DNA from 3 places in the Photobacterium sp. BZF1 genome. Region 1 is predicted to be linked to each of the others. Evidence: predicted binding sites of a transcription regulator. Region 1 holds the regulator's gene; each other region holds the start of a gene.
What was found. Region 1 encodes MetJ, which represses methionine synthesis genes. Its sites were predicted from a motif close to TTAGACNTNTANANGTCTAA; they were not measured.
Positions count from the first base shown of each region.

Region 2: a site for MetJ is predicted at 6,108-6,127, ahead of metA (homoserine O-succinyltransferase). Genes of this name have one in related genera too.
Region 3: a site for MetJ is predicted at 6,418-6,437, ahead of metE (5-methyltetrahydropteroyltriglutamate--homocysteine S-methyltransferase). Genes of this name have one in related genera too.

Region 1 is NZ_JACSOF010000014.1:11,019-19,258, reverse strand. It holds gene priA (primosomal protein N') at 1-2,008, opposite strand, end outside; gene rpmE (50S ribosomal protein L31) at 2,244-2,456, shown strand; gene BIZ37_RS04625 (malic enzyme-like NAD(P)-binding protein) at 2,762-4,012, shown strand; gene metJ (met regulon transcriptional regulator MetJ) at 4,108-4,425, opposite strand; gene BIZ37_RS04615 (O-succinylhomoserine (thiol)-lyase) at 4,603-5,769, shown strand; gene BIZ37_RS04610 (bifunctional aspartate kinase/homoserine dehydrogenase II) at 5,770-8,187, shown strand.
Region 2 is NZ_JACSOF010000081.1:20,317-28,556, forward strand. It holds gene metH (methionine synthase) at 1-3,366, opposite strand, end outside; gene BIZ37_RS17850 (sodium:proton antiporter) at 3,570-4,859, shown strand; gene metA (homoserine O-succinyltransferase) at 5,099-6,040, opposite strand; gene BIZ37_RS17860 (bifunctional UDP-sugar hydrolase/5'-nucleotidase) at 6,349-8,199, opposite strand.
Region 3 is NZ_JACSOF010000072.1:4,407-12,646, forward strand. It holds gene glpB (glycerol-3-phosphate dehydrogenase subunit GlpB) at 1-1,026, opposite strand, end outside; gene glpA (anaerobic glycerol-3-phosphate dehydrogenase subunit A) at 1,023-2,705, opposite strand; gene BIZ37_RS16655 (diguanylate cyclase) at 2,977-4,149, opposite strand; gene BIZ37_RS16660 (hypothetical protein) at 4,414-5,082, shown strand; gene BIZ37_RS16665 (DUF4250 domain-containing protein) at 5,198-5,386, shown strand; gene metR (HTH-type transcriptional regulator MetR) at 5,434-6,345, opposite strand; gene metE (5-methyltetrahydropteroyltriglutamate--homocysteine S-methyltransferase) at 6,578-8,240, shown strand, end outside.

The DNA.
Region 1 (8,240 bases):
TGTCCTCGCTGGCTATCGGGCTGGTTTCGAAAATGCCGCGTACCTGCTGGAGGAATTGTTCGACCAGTTCACTTTGGTTGGCTTCGGCACGGAGCAGGGCTAGGTAGGTGAATGGCGGAAGCCATGCCTGTTTGCGTTCGCTCAGCGCGCCCTTTGCAAAGTGCTCATAGCCCTTGTACAGCAGCGCTTGTAGCAAGGCGTGTTCTGGATGGTGGGTTTGCAATACCACTTCACCGGGTTTGCTGGCGCGGCCGGCGCGACCGGCAACCTGAATAAACAGTTGGGCCAAGCGCTCGCTGGCCCGGAAGTCGTTGCTAAAGAGTGCGCTGTCGACATCGAGCAAGGCGACTAGCGTAACATCGGGGAAATGGTGCCCCTTGGCCAGCATCTGGGTGCCAATCAGTATTTGGTATTCATTGTTGCGGATCGCCTCGAGGTAGTTTTCCAAACTGCCTTTACGGCGGGTACTGTCACGGTCAATACGCACTGTTTTGTAGCTTGGGAACAGGGTCTCGAGCTGATGCTCGAGCTGCTCGGTACCGACTCCCACCGCATTGAGTTGGGTTGAACCACACTGGCCGCACTGGTGCATCATCGGGCGCTGGGTCCCGCAATGGTGGCAGCGCAGTTCGCCACTTTGCTGGTGGAAAGTGTAGTAGGCATCACAGCGCTTGCATTCAGCCAGCCAACCACACTCATGGCAGATCACGGCAGGGGCAAATCCCCGCCGGTTGAGGAACAGCATGACCTGGTTGCCCGCATCAAGGTGCTTGCGCATCCGGGCGATCAGTGGCGCAGATAACCCCGCTTCGAGGTACAGTCCTTTAACGTCCAGCACGCCATGGCGCGCAGACTGGGCGCTACCCGCCCGGCGGGACAAAATAAGGTGGTGGTACTTTCCGCTTTTGGCGTTATGTAAGGTTTCCAGTGCCGGTGTTGCCGAACCGAGAATGATCGGGATATTTTCCTGGCTGGCACGCATCACGGCCAGATCCCTAGCATGGTAGCGTAGGCTGTCCTGCTGTTTGTAGGAGGCATCATGCTCTTCGTCGACAATGATGATGCCGAGGTTGGCAAACGGGGTGAACAACGCCGAGCGGGTACCGATGATTATCCCGGCTTGGTTATCGCGTCCAGCGAGCCAGGCCGACAACCGTTCGGTGTCATTAAGCCCGGAGTGGATTGTCTCCAACGGGACATTGAAGCGGCGGCGGAAGCGGTTGATGGTTTGTGGCGTGAGGCCAATTTCCGGTACCAGGATCAACGCTTGCTTACCGGCAGCTAAAACAGGCTCCAATAGGTTGAGGTAAACTTCGGTTTTGCCTGAGCCTGTCACCCCTTCGAGCAGGTAGCAGCCAAATTCAGGGTTGGCGTTGACACTGGCAATTGCCAGCGCCTGCTCTTCATTCAGGCGGGGCTTTTCTTCATTTATGGCAAACCCAGCCTTCCAACTGCGGTTAGTCGGCGCTTGTTCAAGTGTTTCAATCCAGCCTTTGTCTGCCAGTGTTTTCAGTGTTGCGCTGCTGACTTCTTCGGCCAACAAGGCCTCATGGCTCAGCGTCCCCTGGCGTAGCATGGTCAGCACCTGAACCTGACGCGGAGCTCGCTTGAGGGCGGTCAAAGGCTGATTGTGGCCTGCTTCGGTCAGTTGCCACATTTTCAGTGCAGAAGGCGCAGCCTCCCGCCCTTTTCGCAATAGGGCAGGCATCGCATTGGCAAGGCTGTCACCCAGGGGGTATTGATAATATTGGCTTGCCCAGGTTAGCAACTTGAATAGGCTTGGCCCCCACAAAGGTACAGCATCCAATACTTGGTGGATAGGTTTGAGCTGGTTGAGGGGAAAGTCGGAGCTATCGGTCAGAGCCATGACTATCCCAACCAGTTGCTGTCGCCCAAAAGGTACTTTGACTCTGCCACCGATCACTGGCTGCTGGTCAGCTTTGACCAAGTAATCAAATTGCTTGTCCAGGGGGACAGGAAGGGCCACTCGGGCGATGTTGGGCGTCATATCTAACCGCTAAATCCGCATGTACTAAGATAGAGAAGTGTACCTTGCCCAGCCTCGGGCGGCAAAGCGGCGAAAAAAGGCGCATATTGGTTGATCTGGGCAGAATGATTGATTACTATACGCCGCCTGAATTTGACGTATTGGCGGTCTTGCCGTTACGTTTTTGATATTAACGACGTGTGGTGCCCGGCTTAGGATCGGGAGAGCGACACGGCCTTACTTTTGAGGTTATCCCATGAAACAAGGTATTCACCCAGAGTACACTGCAGTAAACGCTCGTTGTTCTTGCGGCAACACTTTCGTATTTAACTCTACTATGGGTAAAGACATCAACCTTGATGTATGCGACAAGTGTCACCCATTCTACACTGGTAAGCAGCGTCAGGTTAGCTCTGGTGGTCGTATCGACAAATTCAACAAGCGTTTCGGTGCGCTTTCTAGCAAGTAATTTGCCAGATGAATTTCGAAAAAAGGGATGCGCAAGCATCCCTTTTTTTATCCCTGTCCGAACCCTTCTTTTATTCCATCATTTCGTTTGCTCCATTCCCTATCTGTATCCCTATTTCAGGTAAATTGGCGATTCCCTCTTAAAGTGAATACTTGAACCGCAATATTCCCCATTGATGTTGAACATTCGGTCCGGGAATCATTGGATCGACCAGATGTTCGGTGCTAGGATTTTGTGCTGCCATAGAATATGATCTATGTCCAAATTCCAAAATAAAGTCACCTCCAGCCAGGATTTCGAACACTATGTCTGAAGATTTTCGCCAACAGGCCCTTCATTACCACGCATACCCAGTACCGGGAAAAATTGCTGTCGAGCTCACCAAGCCAGCTAATACCGTAGAAGATCTCGCCCTTGCTTACAGCCCAGGTGTGGCTGAGCCAGTACGTGAAATCGCTCAGAACTCAGAAAATGTCTACAAGTACACCGGTAAGGGCAACATGGTTGCCGTGATTACCAACGGTACAGCTATCCTTGGCTTGGGTAACCTTGGCCCGCTGGCTTCTAAGCCGGTAATGGAAGGTAAGGCGCTGCTGTTCAAACGTTTTGCTGGCCTGGACTCTATTGATATCGAAGTGAAGCACCGTACTATTGACGAGTTTGTCGATACGGTTGCCAATATTGCTGATACGTTCGGTGGTATTAACCTCGAAGATATCAAAGCCCCTGACTGTTTCGAAATCGAAAAACGCCTGATTGAGCGCTGCCACGTTCCAGTATTCCATGATGACCAGCACGGTACGGCGATTGTGACGGCTGCGGGTATGCTCAATGCCCTGGAGCTTCAGGGCAAGAACATCAACGAAGCGGTGATTGTCTGCTTGGGCGCGGGTGCAGCGGCTGTGGCTTGTATGGAACTGCTTATCAAGTGTGGTGCCCAGCGCGAGAAGATTTACATGTTGGACCGTAAGGGTGTGATCCATACCCGCCGTGACGATATCAACGAGTACAAGCAGCTGTTTGCCAATAACACCGACAAACGTACCCTGGAAGATGTGATTGAAGGTGCGGATATCTTTGTTGGTGTCTCTGGCCCTGATCTGCTTGCACCTGAAGCGCTGAAACTGATGGCTGACAAGCCTGTGGTCTTTGCGTGTTCTAACCCTGATCCTGAAATCAAGCCAGAGCTAGCCCATGCGGTACGTGATGATTTGATTATGGGTACCGGCCGCTCGGATTACCCGAACCAGGTCAACAATGTTATCTGTTTCCCATTCATTTTCCGTGGTGCCCTCGATGTGCGTGCGAGTGAAATCAATGATGAAATGAAACTGGCGGCGGTTGATGCTATCCGTGCGCTGGCCAAAGAGCCGGTACCGGCCGAAGTGGTTGCTGCCGCTGGTGCAGACAAGCTTGAATTTGGCCCGGAATACATCATTCCTAAGCCAATGGACCCACGCCTGCTTCCACGCGTTGCTAAGGCCGTTGCCCAGGCTGCTGTAGATTCTGGCGTTGCCCAAATTGAGATGCCGATTGGTTACATGGAAGCAAAATAAGTTTCGTATTAAGCCAAGCAAAGAAAAACCAGCCACAAGGCTGGTTTTTTTATTGTCATATTACGCTGACATCATGGTGACCCAGTCGCCGGCGATTATTCGTTGATGTCTTCGTAGGTGATCCCCATCTCTTCCATCAGCGCTTTCGCTTCTGCTGGAAGATCGTCTGGGCGGTCTTTACGGATGTCATCATCGGTTGGAAGCGGTTGGCCAGTGTAGGCGTGCAGGAAGGCTTCGCACAGCAACTCACTGTTGGTAGCATGGCGTAAGTTGTTGACCTGACGGCGGGTACGCTCATCGGTCAGGATTTTTAGAACCTTCAATGGAATCGAAACTGTAATTTTTTTTACTTGTTCGTTTTTCTTACCGTGTTCCGCGTAAGGGCTAATGTATTCGCCATTCCACTCTGCCATTTTTTACCTTCTCAGCGATATAAAAGTGATGAAATATAGTATGCCTGAATTTTAGCGGGATTTACCGCCATAAGCAAAGACATATAGACGTCTAGAAGTGTTGACGTCTTCGGTGTTTATCGTTATGTTGTTGCATAAAAGTTATTCGCCAGGGCCACCCTGACAAGGAAAGTAAACATGAGTGACAAGAAGCTAGCTACCGTCGCTGTTCGCACCGGCATCGAATCTGATACCCAGTACAACGCTGTGGTACCCCCTCTCTATTTAACCTCGACCTACAGCTTTCCGCAATTAGGTGAGGTACCAGAATTTGATTATTCCCGCTCAGGTAACCCGACCCGTAACACACTGGCTGATGCGTTGGCAGAGCTGGAAGGGGGAGCGGGTGCTGTGGTGACCAACTGCGGGACTGCGGCAATCAACCTATTGGCTTCAGCGTTAATTGGCCCGGACGACTTGATTATTGCCCCTCATGACTGCTACGGCGGCACTTACCGCCTGTTTAATACCCGTGCGGCCAAGGGTGATTTCAAAGTACGTTTCATTGATCAGACGGATCCAGAAGCTGTCGCCGAAGCACTGGCCCTAAAGCCTAAGCTGATTTGGGTCGAAACCCCGTCAAACCCATTGCTACGTATTGTCGATGTTACCGAGATTTGTGCGGCGGCCAAGCAAGTGGGTGCGCTGGTGGCGGTTGATAATACTTTCCTGTCTCCGATCCTCCAGCAGCCGATTGCCCTTGGTGCCGATTTTGTTGTCCATTCCACGACGAAATACATCAATGGTCATTCAGATGTCGTCGGTGGGGTATTGATTTCCAAGCAGGCGGAGCATGCCGAGGAGATCGCCTGGTGGGCAAATTGTATTGGTGCCACCGGTGCGCCGTTTGATGCTTATATGACCTTGCGTGGCCTGCGTACCTTGGCACCAAGGATGAGAATGCATGAAGAAAACAGCCGTCAGATCCTGGCTTACCTACAGCAGCAACCGTTGGTAGGGAATATTTACCATCCAAGCCAACCAGAGCACCCTGGCCATGCGATAGCACTCAAGCAGCAAAAGGGCTTCGGTGCAATGCTGAGCTTTGAGATTGCCGGTAGTATGGCGCAGCTTGAAGTATTTGTTAAAACGCTAAACTGTTTCTCATTGGCGGAATCACTCGGTGGCACGGAAAGCTTGATTTGTCACCCGGCAAGTATGACCCACCGTGCTATGTCGGATGAAGCCCAAGCCGAGGCTGGACTGAAACCGTCCCTGCTGAGGCTATCGGTTGGCCTTGAGGATCCGGAAGATTTGATTGCCGATCTGGAGCAGGCTTTCAACAAAGCGGCGGAGGTAGCGTAAATGAGTCATCCTGTTACGCGTCAATTGCACAAGTTTGGCGGCAGCAGCTTAGCTGATCCAGAGTGCTACCTAAGGGTGGCCGAGATCTTGCGTGAGTATTCCAGCGAAAATGATTTGGTCGTTGTATCGGCGGCAGGTAAAACCACTAACTGCCTGATCGAATGGCTTGAACTACTGGACAAGGATGGCCGTCAGGCCCATGAGGCTTTGCAGTCTCTGCGTAGTTTTCAGCAGGGGCTGATTGAGTCGCTGCTTGACGGTGAGGTAGCGGATGAACTGTTGACCCAGTTGCACCTTGAGTTAGGTGTTCTGTCGGGTATGGCCGAAAAGCCACAGTCAGAGGCTGAACAAGCCAAGGTGCTTGGTCACGGTGAGCAGTGGTCAGCCCGTTTGTTGGCCGCTTTGCTAACTAAACAACAACTACCTGCAGCCAACCTTGATTCTCGCCGGTTCCTTCGGGCCGAGCGGGCCGCACAGCCGGAAGTTGACCGTGCGCTATCTTGGCCGCTGCTCAAGGAGCAGCTCGCTCAGTACAGTCAACAGCGTGTCGTGATCACCGGCTTCATGGCACAAAATGGCGCGGGCGAGACTGTACTACTCGGCCGTAACGGTTCGGATTATTCGGCAACCGTGATTGGCGCCCTGGCTGATGTTGATAGGGTGACAATCTGGAGTGATGTGGCTGGGGTTTACAGTGCTGACCCGCGTAAGGTTGCAGATGCTTGCCTACTGCCTTTGCTACGCTTGGATGAGGCCAGTGAACTGGCCCGCTTGGCTGCGCCTGTTTTGCATAGCCGTACCTTACAGCCCGTTGCACAAAGTGCGATTGACCTGACATTGCGTTGCAGCCACCAACCGGAGCAAGGCTCGACCCGGGTGGAACGGGTACTTGCGTCAGGACGCGGGGCCAAGATCATCACGTCACTTGATGAGGTGTGCCTGATCGAACTATCGGTGACCCGCGCCCATGATTTTGCCCCTATTGCTACAGATATCGAGCGCTTCCTGCAGCGGACCCAACTACAGCCGCTTGCCAGCAGCTTTGAGCCTGATAAAGGCCGGGTGCAACTGGCCTATACTGCCGAGGTCGTTAACAGCGTTCTGGCCCAGCTTCAGGATAGCGGCATTGCCGCCGAACTGCGTTTGCGCGAGGGTTTCTCTCTGGTCGCTGCGGTAGGGGCCGGCGTGGTGAATAATGCGGTGCATTGCTATGGCTTCTACCAGCAACTTAAGGGGCAGGCGCTAGAGTTTATAGCTGAGTCTGAATCGGGGTTGAGTTTGGTCGCGGTATTGCGAAAGGCCGATACCGATAGCTTGATCCAGGGGATTCACCAGAACTTGTTCCAAGCCCAGAAGCGGATTGGTCTGGTGCTTTGTGGCAAGGGCAATATCGGTAGCCGGTGGCTGGAGCTATTCGAAACCGAGAAAGCCACATTGGAAAAGCGCCACGGTATGAGCTTTACCCTGATTGGTGTCGTCGATAGCCGCCGTCATTGGATTGATTTTGACGGTATTGATGTTAGCCGTGCCCAACATGCCTTTGACGATGAGTCAGTAGAATATAGCGGTGATCAATGGTTGTCGGTGCTGGCACACAATACCTATGACGATGTCATCGTGCTTGATGTGACGGCCAGCAGTGAGTTGGCAGCGCGTTACCCACAAGTGGCGGAGTCTGGTTTGCACCTGATCTCTGCTAATAAGGTGGCGGGTTCGGCTTCGGGAGAAGCTTATCACCAGGTGATTGATGCCTTTGCCAAGAGCAGCCGCTTCTGGCTCTACAATGCAACGGTGGGGGCAGGCTTGCCTGTTAACCACACGGTACGTGACTTACGTGAAAGCGGGGATGAAATCATCGCTTTGTCGGGGATCTTCTCCGGCACCCTGTCTTGGCTGTTCCAGCAATATGATGGCTCAGTGCCATTCTCCCAGCTGGTTGAGCTGGCCTGGCAACAGGGGTTGACCGAGCCGGATCCGCGCCATGATCTGGATGGCAGTGATGTGATGCGCAAGCTGGTGATCCTAGCCCGTGAGTCAGGCTTGTCATTGGAGCCTGAGCAGGTCAAGGTGGAAACACTGGTACCAGACGCATTGGCATCACTTGGGGTCGATGATTTCTTCGAGCAATCTGTCGAGCTTGATGAGTTATTGCATGAGCGCCTGCGAAAAGCGCAGAAAGAAGAGAAGGTACTGCGCTATGTAGCCCGCTTGGATCGCCATGGCAAGGCCGTTGTTGGTATCGAGGCGTTGTCTCGTGAGCATGCCCTGGCCAATTTACTCCCTTGTGACAACATCTTTGCCATCGAGAGTCGCTGGTACCGTGACAACCCATTGGTGATCCGCGGGCCGGGTGCAGGCCGTGATGTGACGGCTGGTGCGCTGCTCTCAGATATTAACCGTCTAGCGGCAATGCTGTAAGCCTTTGCCGAGGACTACGGGCGATGAATGCAAGTGAAATTGGCTAATGGTGA
Region 2 (8,240 bases), on a different contig from region 1:
ATCGTTGGACAAATCTTCATCCGGCGAATAGCCCCAGATATCCTTTCGCACCTGCTCGTGCAGGTATTCGGCAAACGCTTCTGCCAAACGGTCGGCCACGGCCTGGATCATAATCGCATTGTAGTCATCGCCCGCCGCTTTGTAGGCATCGGCCAACTCACGTTCACCAATACCGCCGGTGACCGCAAAGGCACCAATCCAATCGGCTTTCCCGCTTTCCTTCGGCGCAATGTAGTCCGATAGGCAGTAGTTGAAGCCCTTCGGTTTCTCGGTTTGCTGGCGTAAGTTGTGTAGTACCTTGGCCACTTCAGTGCGCGACTCATCGGTGTACACCTCGATATCATCTCCGACACTATTGGCCGGGAACATAGCACACATCCCCCGCGCCTTGAGCAAGCCTTCCTGCTCAACCCTGTCTAGCAAGTCATTGGCGTCTTTAAACAAACGACGCGCTTCCTCACCCACTTCTTCATGGTCAAGAATAGCTGGATACTTACCCATCAGCGACCAGGTCATAAAGAACGGGGTCCAGTCGATATACTGGCGCAGGGTAGCAACATCGAAGTCATCGAAGACCTGCACACCTGATTTCAGAGGTGCCGGCGGGGTGTAACTATTCCAATCAATCGCGACCTTGTTTGCCCGTGCAACATCCAGGGAAACCGGCTTGGTCTTTGGACGCTTGCGGCTATGCTGGTCACGTACCCTGACATAGTCGGCATCAAGCTTTTCGACAAAAGCAGGACGCAATTCATCAGACAGCAGCGAGGTACACACGCCAACAGCACGGGAGGCATTATTTACATACACCACCGGATGGCTGTAGTTCTGCTCGATCTTCACTGCAGTGTGAGCCTTGGATGTCGTCGCACCACCGATCAACAGCGGCAGGTCGAAGCCTTGGCGCTCCATCTCTTTCGCCACATGGACCATCTCGTCGAGGGAAGGTGTAATCAATCCAGACAGGCCAATGATATCGACATTCTCTTCCTTGGCGACCTTAAGGATCTTCTCGCACGGCACCATCACACCAAGATCGATGATTTCGTAGTTATTACATTGGAGTACAACGCCCACAATGTTCTTGCCGATATCGTGGACATCGCCTTTTACTGTTGCCAGCAAGATCTTACCGTTTGTCGCACCCGCTTGTTTCGCAGCGTTAATATAAGGCTCCAAGTGGGCAACCGCTTGTTTCATTACCCGAGCAGACTTCACTACCTGCGGCAGGAACATCTTACCTTCACCGAACAGGTCACCAACCACGTTCATGCCATCCATCAACGGCCCCTCGATCACTTCAAGCGGCTTGGAGGCATTGAGTCGAGCTTCTTCGGTATCTTCAACGATAAACTCGGTGATCCCCTTGACCAAGGCATGCTCAAGGCGCTTTTCTACCGACCAGGTACGCCACTCAAGTGCTGACGCATCGTCTTCCTTGCCCACGCCTTTATTGGCATATTCCGCAGCGATATCCAGCAGGCGCTCTGTCGAGTCATCACGGCGGTTCAGGACTACGTCTTCTACCGCTTCACGCAACTTCTCCGGTACGTTGTCGTACACTTCAAGCTGACCAGCATTGACGATCCCCATATCCATACCGTTCTTGAAACAGTGGTACAGGAATACGGCATGGATAGCTTCGCGGACGTAATTGTTACCGCGGAAAGAGAACGAGACGTTAGAGACGCCACCAGAAATCATGGCATGGGGCAGATCGCGCTTGATGTCGGCTACCGCTTCGATGAAATCAACCGCGTAGTTGTTGTGCTCTTCGATGCCGGTCGCAACCGCAAAGATATTCGGATCGAAAATGATATCTTCCGGCGGGAAGCCAACTTCATCGACCAAGATACGGTAGGCATTGGTACAGATCTCCAGCTTGCGCTGGCGGGTTTCAGCCTGGCCCACTTCATCGAACGCCATCACGATCACGGCTGCACCGTAGCGGCGGATCAGCTTGGCCTGCTCAACAAATTTCTCTTTGCCTTCCTTGAGCGAGATAGAGTTAACAATCCCCTTGCCCTGGATACATTTCAGGCCAGCTTCGATGACTTCCCACTTCGAGGAGTCGACCATGATAGGCACTTTGGAAATCTCTGGCTCGGAAGCACACAGGTTGAGGAATCGCACCATGCACGCTTCGGCATCCAGCATCCCTTCATCCATGTTGATGTCGATGATCTGGGCACCGTTTTCTACCTGCTGGCGGGCAACTTCCAGCGCCTCGTCATACAATTCTTCTTTGATCAGGCGTTTGAAGCGCGCCGAACCGGTCACGTTGGTTCGCTCGCCTACGTTGACGAACAAGGTATCTTTTTCAATGGTCAGCGGCTCAAGACCCGACAAACGGCAGGCAACCGGTAGCTCAGGCAACGCCCGAGGCGCAATGTCTGCCACTGCTTCGGCCATCTGGCGAATATGTTCTGGCGTGGTGCCACAACAGCCACCGACTAAGTTTAGGAATCCGCTTTCCGCCCACTCTTTGATATGGCTCGCCATCTCTTCCGGAGACAAGTCATATTCACCAAAGGCATTGGGTAGACCGGCATTTGGGTGGGTAGAGACGGCACATTCAGAGATGCGCGACAACTCTTCGACATACTGGCGCAACTCATCAGGACCAAGAGCACAGTTCAGGCCAAATGAAATAGGGTTAACATGACGTAGGGCATTATAAAATGCCTCGGTAGTCTGGCCTGACAGGGTGCGGCCTGATGCATCGGTGATCGTACCGGAAATCATCACCGGTAACGAATAGCCCAACTCTTCAAATACAGTATCGACCGCAAAGGCACACGCCTTGGCATTGAGGGTATCGAAAATCGTCTCGATAAGGATGATGTCTGAGCCACCCTCGATCAATGCGCGGGTCGATTCGGCATACGCCTCGACCAACTGGTCAAAGGTAACATTGCGGAAACCAGGATCGTTTACATCCGGCGATATGGAACAAGTTCGGTTGGTCGGGCCCAGCACACCGGCCACAAATCGCGGCTTGTCCGGTGTCTTTGCCGTCCACTCGTCGGCCACTTGACGGGCAAGCTTGGCTGCTTCGAGGTTGATCTCGGCACTCAACGCTTCCATCTCATAATCGGCCATCGCGATGGTGGTCGCGTTGAAGGTATTGGTCTCTAGGATATCCGCACCAGCCTCAAGGTATGAGGCATGAATATCCTTGATCAAATGTGGTTGGGTCAGTACCAGTAAATCGTTGTTGCCCTTGAGGTCCATGTGCCAATCGGCAAAACGCTCACCACGGTAATCTTGCTCTTCCAGCTTGTAGCCCTGGATCATGGTGCCCATGCCACCATCAATGATCAGGATCTGCTCTGCCAAGCGCTTATTTAGTAAATCCTTGCCCATCAACACCGCTTTACTTCCTTATCTAATGTTACAGCTAGTTCACATCCTACCATAGCAAAAATGGAAATCTAGACGTCTAAAGGGCTTTTCGTTGATTAATTTTTAACTCATTGTAAGAAATTAAAGATAGCTATCGGGCAGCGATAGATTTATATTTTGACACAATTTTCAGCTTTACTTTCAATTACCATCGAGGTCACTGGATGTCAGTTTACAGCACCCTCTGTTTCCTGGCGGCAGCAGCAATGCTGATCGCTTTTATAAACAGTAAAATAGGAAAAATGCAGACCACTATCGCCATTACTGCTGGGGCGTTGGTGCTATCTCTGGGCATCATTGTTGCCGGGCATAACGGCTGGTTCCACCTAGAAGACATTGCTGCAAGCCAGCTTGGCGAAATCAACTTCGAGAACTTCTTGCTCAAAGGGATTCTAGGTTTCTTGCTGTTTGCGGGTGGTTTGGGGATCAAACTTCCCCACCTAGAAGATCAAAAGTGGGAAATCACCACACTTGCGCTTGCCGCCACTTTATTTTCAACCTTCTTTATCGGCTTTTCCCTGTGGGGTATTTGTCAGGTACTCGGTATCCAGCTCGATTTGATCTATTGTTTGATCTTTGGCTCGCTGATCTCGCCAACTGACCCGATTGCCGTGCTCGCTATTGTAAAAAAACTCGATGCGCCAAAGCGTATCTCTACCCAAATTGAGGGCGAATCTTTATTCAATGACGGCTTCGGCCTTGTCATTTTCGTTACCCTATTTACCATCGCTTTTGGTAACGAAGCCCCTACCGTTCTTGGTGTTGGCCAACTCTTCCTGCAAGAGGCTATTGGCGGTATCGCCTACGGTTTCGCCCTAGGCCTTATTTTCCATTACCTGATCAGCTCGACCAATGACCACTCAATGGAACTACTGCTCACGCTGGGCATACCGACTGCCGGCTACGTATTTGCCGATGTCATCCACGTTTCAGGACCATTGGCTATGGTAGTTTCAGGTATCATGATCGGTAACTGGACCCGCTATATTGGCTTCTCGAAGGAAAGTGAAGAACACCTCGACCACTTCTGGGAGCTGGTCGATGAGTTCCTCAATGGCGTACTGTTCCTATTGATTGGTATGAGCATGCTGCAGTTCAGCTTCCACCAGGAAGACTGGGTCTTGATGGTCATCGCTGTACCGCTAGTACTGCTTAGCCGTTACCTCAGCGTAAAATTCTCCTACGTCGGTTTCAACCGCTACCGCGACTACAACCCGATGTCGGTTAGAATCCTGACCTGGGGTGGCCTACGCGGTGGCCTGGCCCTTGCGATGGCGATGGCAGTGCCGGCAGGTGTGATGGTGATCCCTGACAAGAACATTGATGTGCGGGAAATTATGCTGGTGATGACCTACTCGGTAGTCGTGTTCTCTATATTGATTCAGGGGTCGACGATTACCCCGCTGATCCACAAAGCCAAATTGTGGGAAGCCGAAAATAGCCCAAGTAAATAGCTACGATAAAAAAGACCTGCTTCGGCAGGTCTTTTTTTAGCTGGGAACTATTTCTATTGCAGTTGAAAGAACGTCCCAAGCACCAGAATGTAAATTTCAAAAGCGCAAAGTGACATCCATGTCGCTCCAACCCGCCGTCCCTGGCGGGTAGGTTTTGAAATTTTATCCTAGTGCATGGGCCGCATACGTAAAGCTGGATGGCCACCTACTCTGCAAGTATTGTGTTATTCGGCAACAAACTATTCATCTGTGGTGAAGTTGGCTTCCGAGAAATGCTCCAAGTCATAAGGAGTCTGCTGGTAGACACAGTAGTTTAGCCAGTTGGCAAACAGCAGGTGACCATGGCTACGCCAGCTGGCAATGGGTGGGTTATCTGGATTATTGTCCGGGTAGTAGTTCACCGGTACATTTGGCTCCATTCCTTCCCCAACATCCCTGACATACTCATTATGCAGGGTATCAACATCATACTCCGGATGACCGGTTACAAACACATTCCGTTTGTCTTTGGTCGCAGCCAAGTACACACCGGCCTGCTCAGACGTCGCCAGAATATCTAGATCAGTATGCTCTTCCAAATACTCTGGTGAGAAGTCGGCAAAGCGGGAATGTGGCGCCAAGAATGAATCATCAAAGCCACGCAGGATCGGGTTGTGGCAATCATGAATACGGTGCCAATAGACCCCTGATAACTTCTCCTTGCGGGTACGCTTAGGCAGATCGTACAGCAGTTTTAAGCCAGCCTGGGCTGCCCAGCACACAAACAGCGTTGAAGTCACATGCTGTTTGGCCCAGTTCATGATGGTCTGGATTTCTTCCCAATAGAGCACATCTTCAAACTGCACCAAGCCAAGCGGAGCACCCGTTACTATCAAGCCATCGAAGTTGCGGTCTTTCACCATTTCGAACTGGCGATAGAAGGTGTCGAGATGCTCAGTCGGCGTATTCTTGGTAGGCCGGTTGTCTATACGGAGCAATTCAACATCGACCTGCAGCGGACTATTGGACAGCAGACGCAGAAACTGGGTTTCCGTTTCAATCTTCTTTGGCATCAGGTTAAGCAGCAGCACCTTCAGAGGACGGATTTCCTGACTCGAAGCACGGGCTTCCGACATCACGAAGATATTCTCTCCTCGTAGGATATCGGTTGCAGGTAATTTGTCAGGGATCTTAATCGGCATGGGTGCTTCTCCTTAAACGTGTTTCCCGTCTAAACCTATTGATATAGCCATAATAGGCAAGAGATGTTTAGACGTCCAGATATCTAAACCTACCTGATTCTCTAACTAAGCGCAACCCAAGGCAAGGCTGGTATATCCCCTCGAAGACAGTGTTACAGTAGCCGCCTTTATCATCCCTACAAACTTGTGTCCGTAACTGAACTGACGTCTCCACCCTCAAAAACGACCAATAAAAAAGGAGGCCTCAGCCTCCTTTACGGTCATCTTCAATTGCCTGCCCAATGAGCTAACAAGCTGATGTTGACAATTTAGTTACTTTTTAACGGGATAAAGTTCTGAACTGCCATCTCATCGACTGTCGGCTGCTGCAGTGATTTGCCTTCGGCATGCAACGCTTTGATGTAGTTGATCAATGAGTCGGTGTAAAGCAAGCCCGTATCTTCACGACGGTTATCGTCTTCAAATGCAGGAACCATAGACAAGTAGCTGTCACCACCTGCTGCAACAAAATCGTTGGTTACCACGACGTAGGTTTCATCAAGCTTAATTGGGTGCCAGCTATTTTCACCTCGACGACGAGCTTCAACGTTGCTCGCGCGAGAGCCTTTAGCCTTGTTCAAATCAACATCGAAACGTAGGTTCGTCGCTGCAGGGAACGCACCTGAAGAGTTGTTTGCTACAACATTATCAAGCGCATCTTCCAAGGTGTTAACGATCTCTTGACCTGTCATATCGAGGTTGACTAGGTAGTTTGTGAAAGGCAATACATTAAAGGCATGACTCACGCTAACCTGACCAGCTGGAATGCTGGTACGTACACCACCGGAGTTCTGAAGTGCGATATCAGAGCGTAGGGAAAGGTGTGCGAAGGCATCAGTAACAATATTGGCCATAACACTACCATGCGCATTCAGGAAGTCACGATTGGCGTTTTCAACACCACACAAGGACCCCGAAGCATGACCCTGACCAGGTACTCGTTCATTACATAAGTTAGCATCGCTGCTGCCGATGATCTCTTGCTTACGCTCCTCAATTTGGGCGCTGTAGTAAGCCAATTTATCGACAGTAGTTGCATCTTCCGCAACAATGCTGACTTCAGCTGTAGCAGCAACATAGTCTCGAATCGCTTTCAGCTCAGCTTCACTGTGGGCTTCTTTCCCCTTAGAGTCAGCAGTGAAGTTATCGCCAAGCGGTAGGTGAGCATGGCCGTCACAACTCACAACGTTACCTTCACTATTAAACTGAATGTTTAGTTCACCCATTGCTTTGGCATTATCCCAAGCCTGAACAATACAGACATCATTACCATCGGCATTGGTCAAAATAGTTGGGTAGTCACCACTAATAGGCTGCCCCATTGCAGCGAACGTTTCAGCATCACCCAATAATGAGTGGCTGTCGCCGCCAACAATAACATCCACGCCGGAAAGTTGTGACGCCATTGCGACATCATTTTCGTAGGTATAGTGGGTCAACAATACAATATGATTGACACCTTCTGACTTGAGTTTATCGATGTATTTTTGTGCCGTTTCAACTTCGTCGAGGAATACCGTATCCTCAGATGGCGAAGAAGAGTCTTTGGTCTTATCTCCAATATCAATACCGATCACACCAACTTGGTGTTCACCAAATTGGTAAACTTCATACGGCGTGTATAGGCCAGCAATTGGGTTTGATGGATCAACTTGAACATTTGCCGCGACTACATCGGTACCGCAGGCATCCGCCTCTTCGCTAGTCGTCAGGGTTTTGATGAAGTGGGCGAGTTGTTCATTGCCGTCATCAAACTCGTGGTTACCCAGCGCGAACGTATCAAAACAGACTTGGTTCATCATCAGCGCGTCTGGCAGTTCGTCACGGAACAGGCTGTAGTACATGGTACCGGTAATTGCATCACCCGCATGTAGTTTCAGCACGTTACCACTGTCGCGTTCGTTAAACTTGGTCACCAAACGTGGAAAACCACCGACATCAACATACGTTTCTACGCCACCCAGATTCAAGCTCTGCTTTTCGCTCGCATCAACTTTGGAGTGGTGATCATTGATATGCAAAATACGCAAATTTAGGCTGTCTTCAACTGGCGTTGAATCAGATGAGCTGCATCCTGCCAAAATAGCAACGATGCTCACAGCGAGCGCCTGCTTTTTCATTTTCTATACCCTAACTGACTAATAAATGGTTATTTCGAGTA
Region 3 (8,240 bases), on a different contig from region 1:
AAAGATAGGTTCGCAAACTGCATGGCGCTGTGCAGAAAGCCCTTTGCTGAAAAAGCTGCCGCTTGCCAGTAGGAAGCTATCGGCTACCAATGGGATATCTTCATGGTTACGGGTGAAGATTTTATCTAAACAGCCATTGTTAAATTCGCCCTTGAGTACTTCATCTCCTGAAAGCAGCAAACCACCTAAGCGCTTGTAGTGTGACTTCATGGCCTCTTCAAGGCGGATACCCAGTAGTGAAGGGGGCATAGTGGGTAGTTCGCAAATTTTGAAGCCGGTCAGGCCTTCGAGCAATTTGATAGTGGCTGCACCGTCTCCATTGCCAAAGATCGCGGGCAAGACAACGAGGTCTGCTTTACCGACTTGTTGGATCATTGACTTGGCAAAAGCATGCAATTTGGTTTCATCGCGCAGTACACGAGAAATGTCTATTGAGCGGAATTCACAAGGATTACGCTGCATGTTTTCAAAGTCAGGTAGCTCGACAGCCGCCGTTTTGATTTTTACCCCAGCAAAGGCTTGCAGTTTGGACAAGTTGTCAGCCGCCAATTGTGGCTGGAAATCCCGGAAACCATCAACAGTTACCAGGGCTATTTCGGCTAAACCCTCAGCCAATTGATGGTGCGGGAACTGATGGACAGTTTGTTGTGATAGCCAAGTAGAGCGGAAGGTGCCCATTGGAGTGACACGGTAATGGTTCTGCTCATCGGCCTGAGCGGTAAGGTAGACACCGCAATGCTCCATCATGTCCTGATACCAGTTGATGGCTTCGCGACACTGTAGTTCACCCAACTTACTATAAGGGTGGGATGGGCATTGGTTTTTCAATTCTTCAAAAGCAGGGAAAGGAGCGTTAACGGCTTCGCCATTAGGTAGGCGGCTAAGTACATCCACAGAGCCTGAGGAAAAGTGCAGGGCACTTTGTCCGGCAGCGATAACTGCAGTCTTTAGGCCCGCTTCGGCGCAGCGGATAGCGCAACTTAGGCCCGCGACACCGCCGCCGATGATGATGCTATCAAATTTCATTGTGTTACCTCGTCAGCAGGCGTTGATGGTGTTGTTGCGGTGTTTTTGTCTTTTTCCACAGGGAGTTGCTGCTCCGGTAGGTCGCTAACGCCAAACAGCCCCTCGTAAATCCAGTAGGTAAATTCGCCCTCACGCAGTGCATCGCCCCAGAAAACCGGTTTGATACCTTTCCAGCGCTCTTCAAGAAACTCTTCTAGTAAATGGCTCGCCTTATTGCCCGATGCTTTTCCGTATTCGGAGAACAGACCAGCGGCTCGGTAGGAGCAAAGTTCGCCCTGACAAGGGCCCATCCCAATTCGGGTTCGACGGCGGAGATCTACGAGGTTATGAACATCCAGATCTTTGATGGCATATTCCACTTCACCACAAGTCACCATTTCACATTCACAGATCACTGCCTGGCTTTTCTTGTCATTGCTAAGAAACTTCTCGGCACGTTCACCGTGGCGGTAGATAGCCGATTGATAGACAGGTTTGGCTAGGCTTGCCGTTGCCGGTTTTTTGGGCTCAGCGTTTTCGGAGCCCGGCAAAGGCTTCTCATGGGTAATACATGGAGCGGTGTTACCCAGTTTTTTCGCCACCAAATCTGTGGTCCATTCCGCCATCATGCGGTAGGTCATCAACTTGCCGCCGGTGATAGTGACAAAGCCGTCCAAACCGTCACGCTCGGCGTGATCAAGCAGTACGATTCCGCGACTTATATTACGGCCACTGGTATCGCCATCGACGGCAACCAAAGGCCTTACGCCAGCATAAGCACGCAATACACGGGTATTGGCCATGATAGGGGCAAGTTTGGTTCCTTCCTCAAGCAGGATGTCGATTTCCTTACTGGTTACATGCAGATCATCGATCTTGTCGTAATCGATCCGTTCGGAAGTGGTACCGATAAGCGAAATGGTATCGCCGGGTACAAGAATGTCTGCATCTGACGGCTTGCGGCAGCGGTTGATCACCAAGTTATTGATACGGTAGTCAAGGATCAGCAGTGATCCTTTGGCTGGGAACATCTTGATAGGAAGATCGCCATATTCACAGATTTGCTGCCCCCATATCCCTGCAGCGTTAATGACTTGCTTGGCGCGGATTTCAAAAGATTGTCCGGTCTTCATGTCCAGGCAGTAAACACCACGAACGCTGGCCCCTTCTCTGATGAGGCCAGTGACATGAGTATGGTTGAATAAGCGGGCGCCATGTTCGACGGCATCTAGTACATTAGAAGCTGATAAGCGGAAAGGATCTAGCGTGCCGTCAGGTACTTTTACCGCGCCGATTAATGATGGATTACAATTTGGCTCAAGGCGTAGCGCATCTTTTGGAGAGAGTTGCTCAACATCGATATCTGCTGCCTGACAAGATGAAATAAAGGTCTTTTGAAAATCGAGATCATCGTCAGGTAGGGAAATAAATAGCCCCTGAGTATCTTCAACACAGTGGCGAGCGATGTTTTTCAGGATACGGTTTTCCTGAATACACTCTTTGGCCGATTCCTGATCAGTGACGGCGTATCGGGCGCCGGAGTGGAGCAGGCCATGGTTTCTTCCCGTTGTCCCCGATGCGAGATCATCTTTTTCAACCAGAATGCAGGAGATTCCGCGTAAGGCACAGTCGCGCATAATACCTGTACCGGTTGCGCCGCCGCCAATAATCACAACATCTGTTTCAAACCAACTATTCATGTTCGTTTTCGCTTATTGTTTTGGTTCGTGGATCAGGAAATGGATAATTCCTTCTATTCTATGCTGAGTAATATGCCACTTTTTGTAAGGGTAATATTTGATCGGTCACACAAATATGAGCGTTCGAGCATTCGATCGCGCGTAAATGTGATTGTTTGGCTGAAAAAGAAACAATTTTTGCAGGTTGCAGCCATTCGAAAGGCTGAGCAGTGGGAATTTCGCAGGCGGCGTGATAAAACGAAAGTGTTCAAGCCAAATACGAGGATGTGGGTTAAGCGATGGCTTTACGCCTTTCGCTCAAAATAGGTGTGTAATCGATAGGATGGAAGCGACTGCAGTCACGACCAGCATCCTTGCAGTCGTAAAGGGCCCTGTCAGCCCGCTCTATTAAAGAGGAGAGGGAATCATTTTCACCATTACTGGAAATACCAATACTGGTGGTAAAGCTAATAGAAGTGCAATCTATTCCGGTATCGACTTCCAACTCGCGGATACGCGTTAGCATACGATCGGCAATCCTTTCAGCGTCATAAGAGGCGCACTTGGGCAAAAAGAGAATAAACTCCTCACCGCCAAATCGACCGAACAAATCTGTTTTGCGAATATGTTGTTGCATGAAGTTGGCAAATTCTTTCAAAACTTTATCGCCGACACCATGGCCCCAAGTATCATTGATCCGCTTAAACCGGTCGATATCAAAAAGCATAACGGAAAAAGGCTGTTGCTTCTGTATGCAATTGGCAAGTTGCTTGTCCGCTAATTGCAACAGCATACGGCGGTTATAAATACCAGTCAGTGGATCGAGGGTGGCTTGCCGGTATAGTCGCATTAGCATGTGTAACTTAGAAAGTTGCGACCAAACAACCATTAGGGCCAAGACATTCTGTAGCCAGTAACTGGCAATGTTCTCGGGGCTGAATAAATGGCCTGAGAGATAGTCAACCAGAAGTTGGGTTATCGCCGTGAAGGCAAGCATGCACAGGCTTTCTTTCAAGGTAACCGGCAAGATAGTCAGGATAGCAACGTGTATGATAGGCAGCAGGGTATAGCCGTAAACGAAGCCGCTGTAGACCGTTGGGAAATCTAAAGCCCAAGCCGTGTAGAGGTAGAACAAGTTAATGCTGGCCACCATCAGACCCATATACCACTGCGCCCGTTTCAACGTTGTATGTTGGTGGTTCATCCACGCAATAGATAGGAGAAAACTGCCTAACAGCAAACGAGAGCCGGCTATATGAAGGTGAGTTGGCTGTGCGAGAAACAGCAAATCAAAAGGCAGCCACAGAATCACTAACACTCCCCAAACCGAGGACAACATGGTAATTCTGCTGCGCAGGTAACCACTACGGGTATTCTTGAAGCTAGTGGAATGGGCTCGCGCACTCCAAAGATCGGGAATATACAGCTTGAGAGAGTTGAACGTGTGGTGCAGTGATGACTTCATAGCGTTGGCCCTTGCTACTTCCTGTTAGTCATAGATCCAAACTGCTACTGATCTTTAGTGGTTGTAAAGTGCTATTATTCCACAGCGGCATTGGTTATTCAGTGATATTGATCCAAAAATTAAGCCACTAGTGCCTAGTTTGATTAGCATTAAAGGAAGTGAAATCACCACACAACAAGATGCATAGTGTGTTTTCCTTGTTGGTATAGAACAGGGTAATTGTTATCATCCACACACTTTGTTTCGCTACATCAAGATAATCCCATGAATGCTGCTTTAATTTTTCTGATCCCTGCCTTGTTGGGTGCCCAGTTGATTCTGACTTTGGTTTTGACCAAAGGAGAAATTTGTCCGGGTCAGCGAGGGAGGGTACATAAGACCTTACCTGTTCTCCTTTTGGGTTGGCTAGTCGTCGCAATGGTTCAGCCTTATGCATTCTTACCATTGGCTGCTTTGGGTTATTTCACCTTGAAAGTAAAAACGGGCAAGACCCGTGATGCTGGGCCGCTTAACGTTTTCTATGCAGCGAATGTATTGGCATTTCTTGTTTGGTTTTCGTTGCTACCGACATTAACACTACCGGTGGCCGTATTGAGTTTGGTCAGCATTGCACTGTTCGGTTCACTGGTTGCCCATATTCTATTAACTCAGGCTAGAACCCGTTTGCAAGCCTTCCACCGCTTGTTGCCATTCGCTGGCTTTATCAGTGCTATGGTGAGCGTCCTTTGCTTGTTGTGGTTATCTTCTCTGCTCGATGAGGGCCAACTGGCATCACTGACGACCAATGTGGTTGCGTCTTTGGTGTTGCTTGTTGCAGGCTTGCTTGTCTGGTCAATGCACTTGTTAACGGGAAAAACGGTTAACCGTTGGCAACTGGTGGCTGCGGCTGGCATCTTAGTGCTTTCAGTTAATATGCAGATCGCATTACTATAATTTTCTGGCTATTTAGCCTTGGTGAGATTGGTGAAATGTGAGGCGGTCCTTTCTCTTTCCGCCTCGTTCTGTCTATGCTTACTCATGAGTGAATACTTACCGAGGGGCAGGCATTATGGAGATTAACAATCTTTTGAACATGGATGGCAACATCGTTCTCGGTATCGTCAATGAGCGATTACGCCTTGAGTGTTCGACGGTCGAAGAGTTGGTCAGCCGCTATGAGCTAGACTTCAACGAGTTAAACCAAAAAATGGAAGACTTGGGCTACCATTACGATCCTATCAATAACCAATTCAAATAAAACCACTCTCTATTTCAGGCTGCACTGGTGAAGGAACCTTTCCGTGATCATGCAGCCTTGATACCTTCCAGATGTGTTTGGCACTGCTGTTTTGCCGTTGCGAAAAAGGCAGATAGATAATGCCGTTCACGCTCCTGCGCCCTGATCGCAGCGAATAATCGTCGCCACAGGCCATCACCCAAAGGCTTGCTAATAATCAGCCCTTGGCGCGCAAAGTCATAAACTGCCCAGTTCGGTAATGCTGCGACGCCGAGTCCAGCCGAGACCATCTGTATTAGCATGAGGGTGTTATCCGCTTGCTTCCAGTTAGCGGGTTCTACACCTGCGGGTTGCATGAAGTGCTTCACGACATCAAGTCGGCTGCGCTGAACTGGGTAGCTCAGCATGGTTTCTTGCGCGAGATCTTCTGGTGAAATAACACTTTTTGATGCGAGGGGAGATTGCGGCGAAACAATGAGGCGCATTTCAAAATCAAACAGCGGCTCGAAGTGAATTTCACTTCGGGTTTGAATATCCGAAGTAATAACAAGATCAAGCTCGCCGGCGCTTAGTGCTGGCAGTGGCTCAAAACCAAAGCCGGATGAAAAATCCAGGGTGACATTTGGCCAGTGTGTTTGGTACTCCTTCAGCGCAGGCATCAACCACTGGAAGCAAGAGTGGCACTCGATCGCCATATGCAGGCGGCCATTAGTATCTTCTTTCAAGCTAGCGAGTTCATGCTCAGCCTGAGCGAGTCGTGGGAAGAGGTCATCGGCAAGCCGTAAAAGGATCTCGCCCTCAGCGGTAAACTTCACTGGGCGTGTTTTGCGCAAGAAAAGTTGGCTACCCAGTCGTTGTTCCAAATCTTTTAGCTGGTGGGACAATGCTGACTGGGTCAGGCATAGTGTGTTGGCTGTCGCGGTTAACGATCCGGTGTCTCTTAACACTGTGAGTGTTTTTAAGTGCTTAATTTCAATCAAATCGCTTCCTCATGCTTTCCGCTTACTGCTGTCCCTATAACGCTTTTTAATGTAACGGGAAATAACGGATGTGTAAACATCTAGACGGCTAAATGATCTTTTATAGCGAAATAAACAAGCTTGTTCATATGAATTTTATTCAAGATAAACATTAATCATAAGAAATTGCTCATAGCCAGAGCGTGAGTCATTGTAAATCCAACAACAGCAAACGTGCATGGACGGATTAATAATGACTGTAAAAACAACGACACACATTCTGGGATACCCGCGAATTGGTAGCCAGCGCGAACTAAAAATTGCCCAGGAAAAGTACTGGCGGGGTGAGATTTCACAGGCTGAACTTAAGGAAGTCGGTAGTCTGCTTCGACACCGTCATTGGGGGGAACAAACCGGTGCTGGGCTTGATGTCGTCACGGTAGGTGATTTTGCGTGGTACGACCATGTTTTGGGTACCAGTATGCTGCTGGGCCATCTGCCCAAGCGCCACCGTAGTGGCTTTCCGGATCTTGATACGCTTTTTCGGGTTGCGAGGGGCAAAGCACCAACAGGTTGCGCTTGTGCAGCATCGGATATGACTAAGTGGTTCAATACTAACTATCACTATATCGTCCCCGAGTTCAGCACAGACGATGAATTTACTGTTAGTTGGCCGCAGTTGTTCGAAGAAATCGCTGAAGCGAAACAAGCAGGGCATGCAGTAAAACCGGTTTTGCTGGGGCCTGTCTCTTATCTATGGTTGGGCAAAGAAAAAGAGCAAGGCTTTGATAGGCTCTCGCTCTTGCCAAGGTTACTGGCTACTTATCAGCAAATCTTAACCAAACTGGCAAAGCTCGGTGTCGATTGGGTGCAGATTGATGAACCGGTATTGGTATTGGAACTCCCCAAAGAGTGGGCCGATTCATTCAAAATTGCCTATCAGGTGCTTCATGGCGCCCCCAAGCTCTTGCTGACGACGTATTTTGATAACATTACTCATCATCTGGACGCGATAGTAGGGCTTAAAGTGGATGGTCTTCATGTGGATATCTCTGCAGCACCAGAACAATTGGATGAAGTCGTAAAACGCTTGCCTGAACATTGGGTTCTCTCTGCCGGAGTAGTCAATGGCCGTAATGTATGGCGGGCAGATCTCGCGGCTTTGATTGAAAGGCTAAAGCCAGTTAAAGCACAACTTGGTGAGCGCTTATGGTTAGCCTCTTCATGCTCGTTGTTGCACAGTCCAATGGATCTCGATTTGGAAACCGAAATTGACCCGGAGGTACGGCAGTGGTTAGCGTTTGCTAAGCAAAAGTGTCGTGAGTTGACCCTTCTAGCTCAAGCCATTGATGGCAACGATATTGCCCTTGATGAATGTGCCCGGTACAGTGCCCCGATCAAAGCCCGAGCTAGCAATACATTGGTCAACAATGAACAAGTGCGTAAGCGTAGTGAAGCTATCACTGACGGTTTGGCTCAAAGAACGTTGCCTTACCAGGAGCGTGCTCGCGTTCAGCGCCAATCACTAGGGCTGCCTCTATTGCCGACAACAACCATTGGGTCTTTCCCACAAACTGATGAAATTCGTACTCAGCGTCGGGACTTCAAAGCCGGAAGACTGAGTGAGCAAGATTATGTCACTGCCATGCAGGGGCACATTGGTGATGCGATTGAGCGTCAGATCAAGCTCGACCTAGATGTGTTGGTCCACGGTGAGGCCGAGCGTAATGATATGGTGGAGTACTTTGCCGAGCTGCTCGAAGGGTTTGCCGCCACCCGCTTTGGTTGGGTACAGAGTTATGGCTCACGTTGCGTCAAGCCAGCAGTGATTGTGTCTGATATTTATCGATCAGAGCCATTGACCGTTTCTTGGGCGCAATATGCCCAATCATTAACGGATAAGCCTGTTAAAGGCA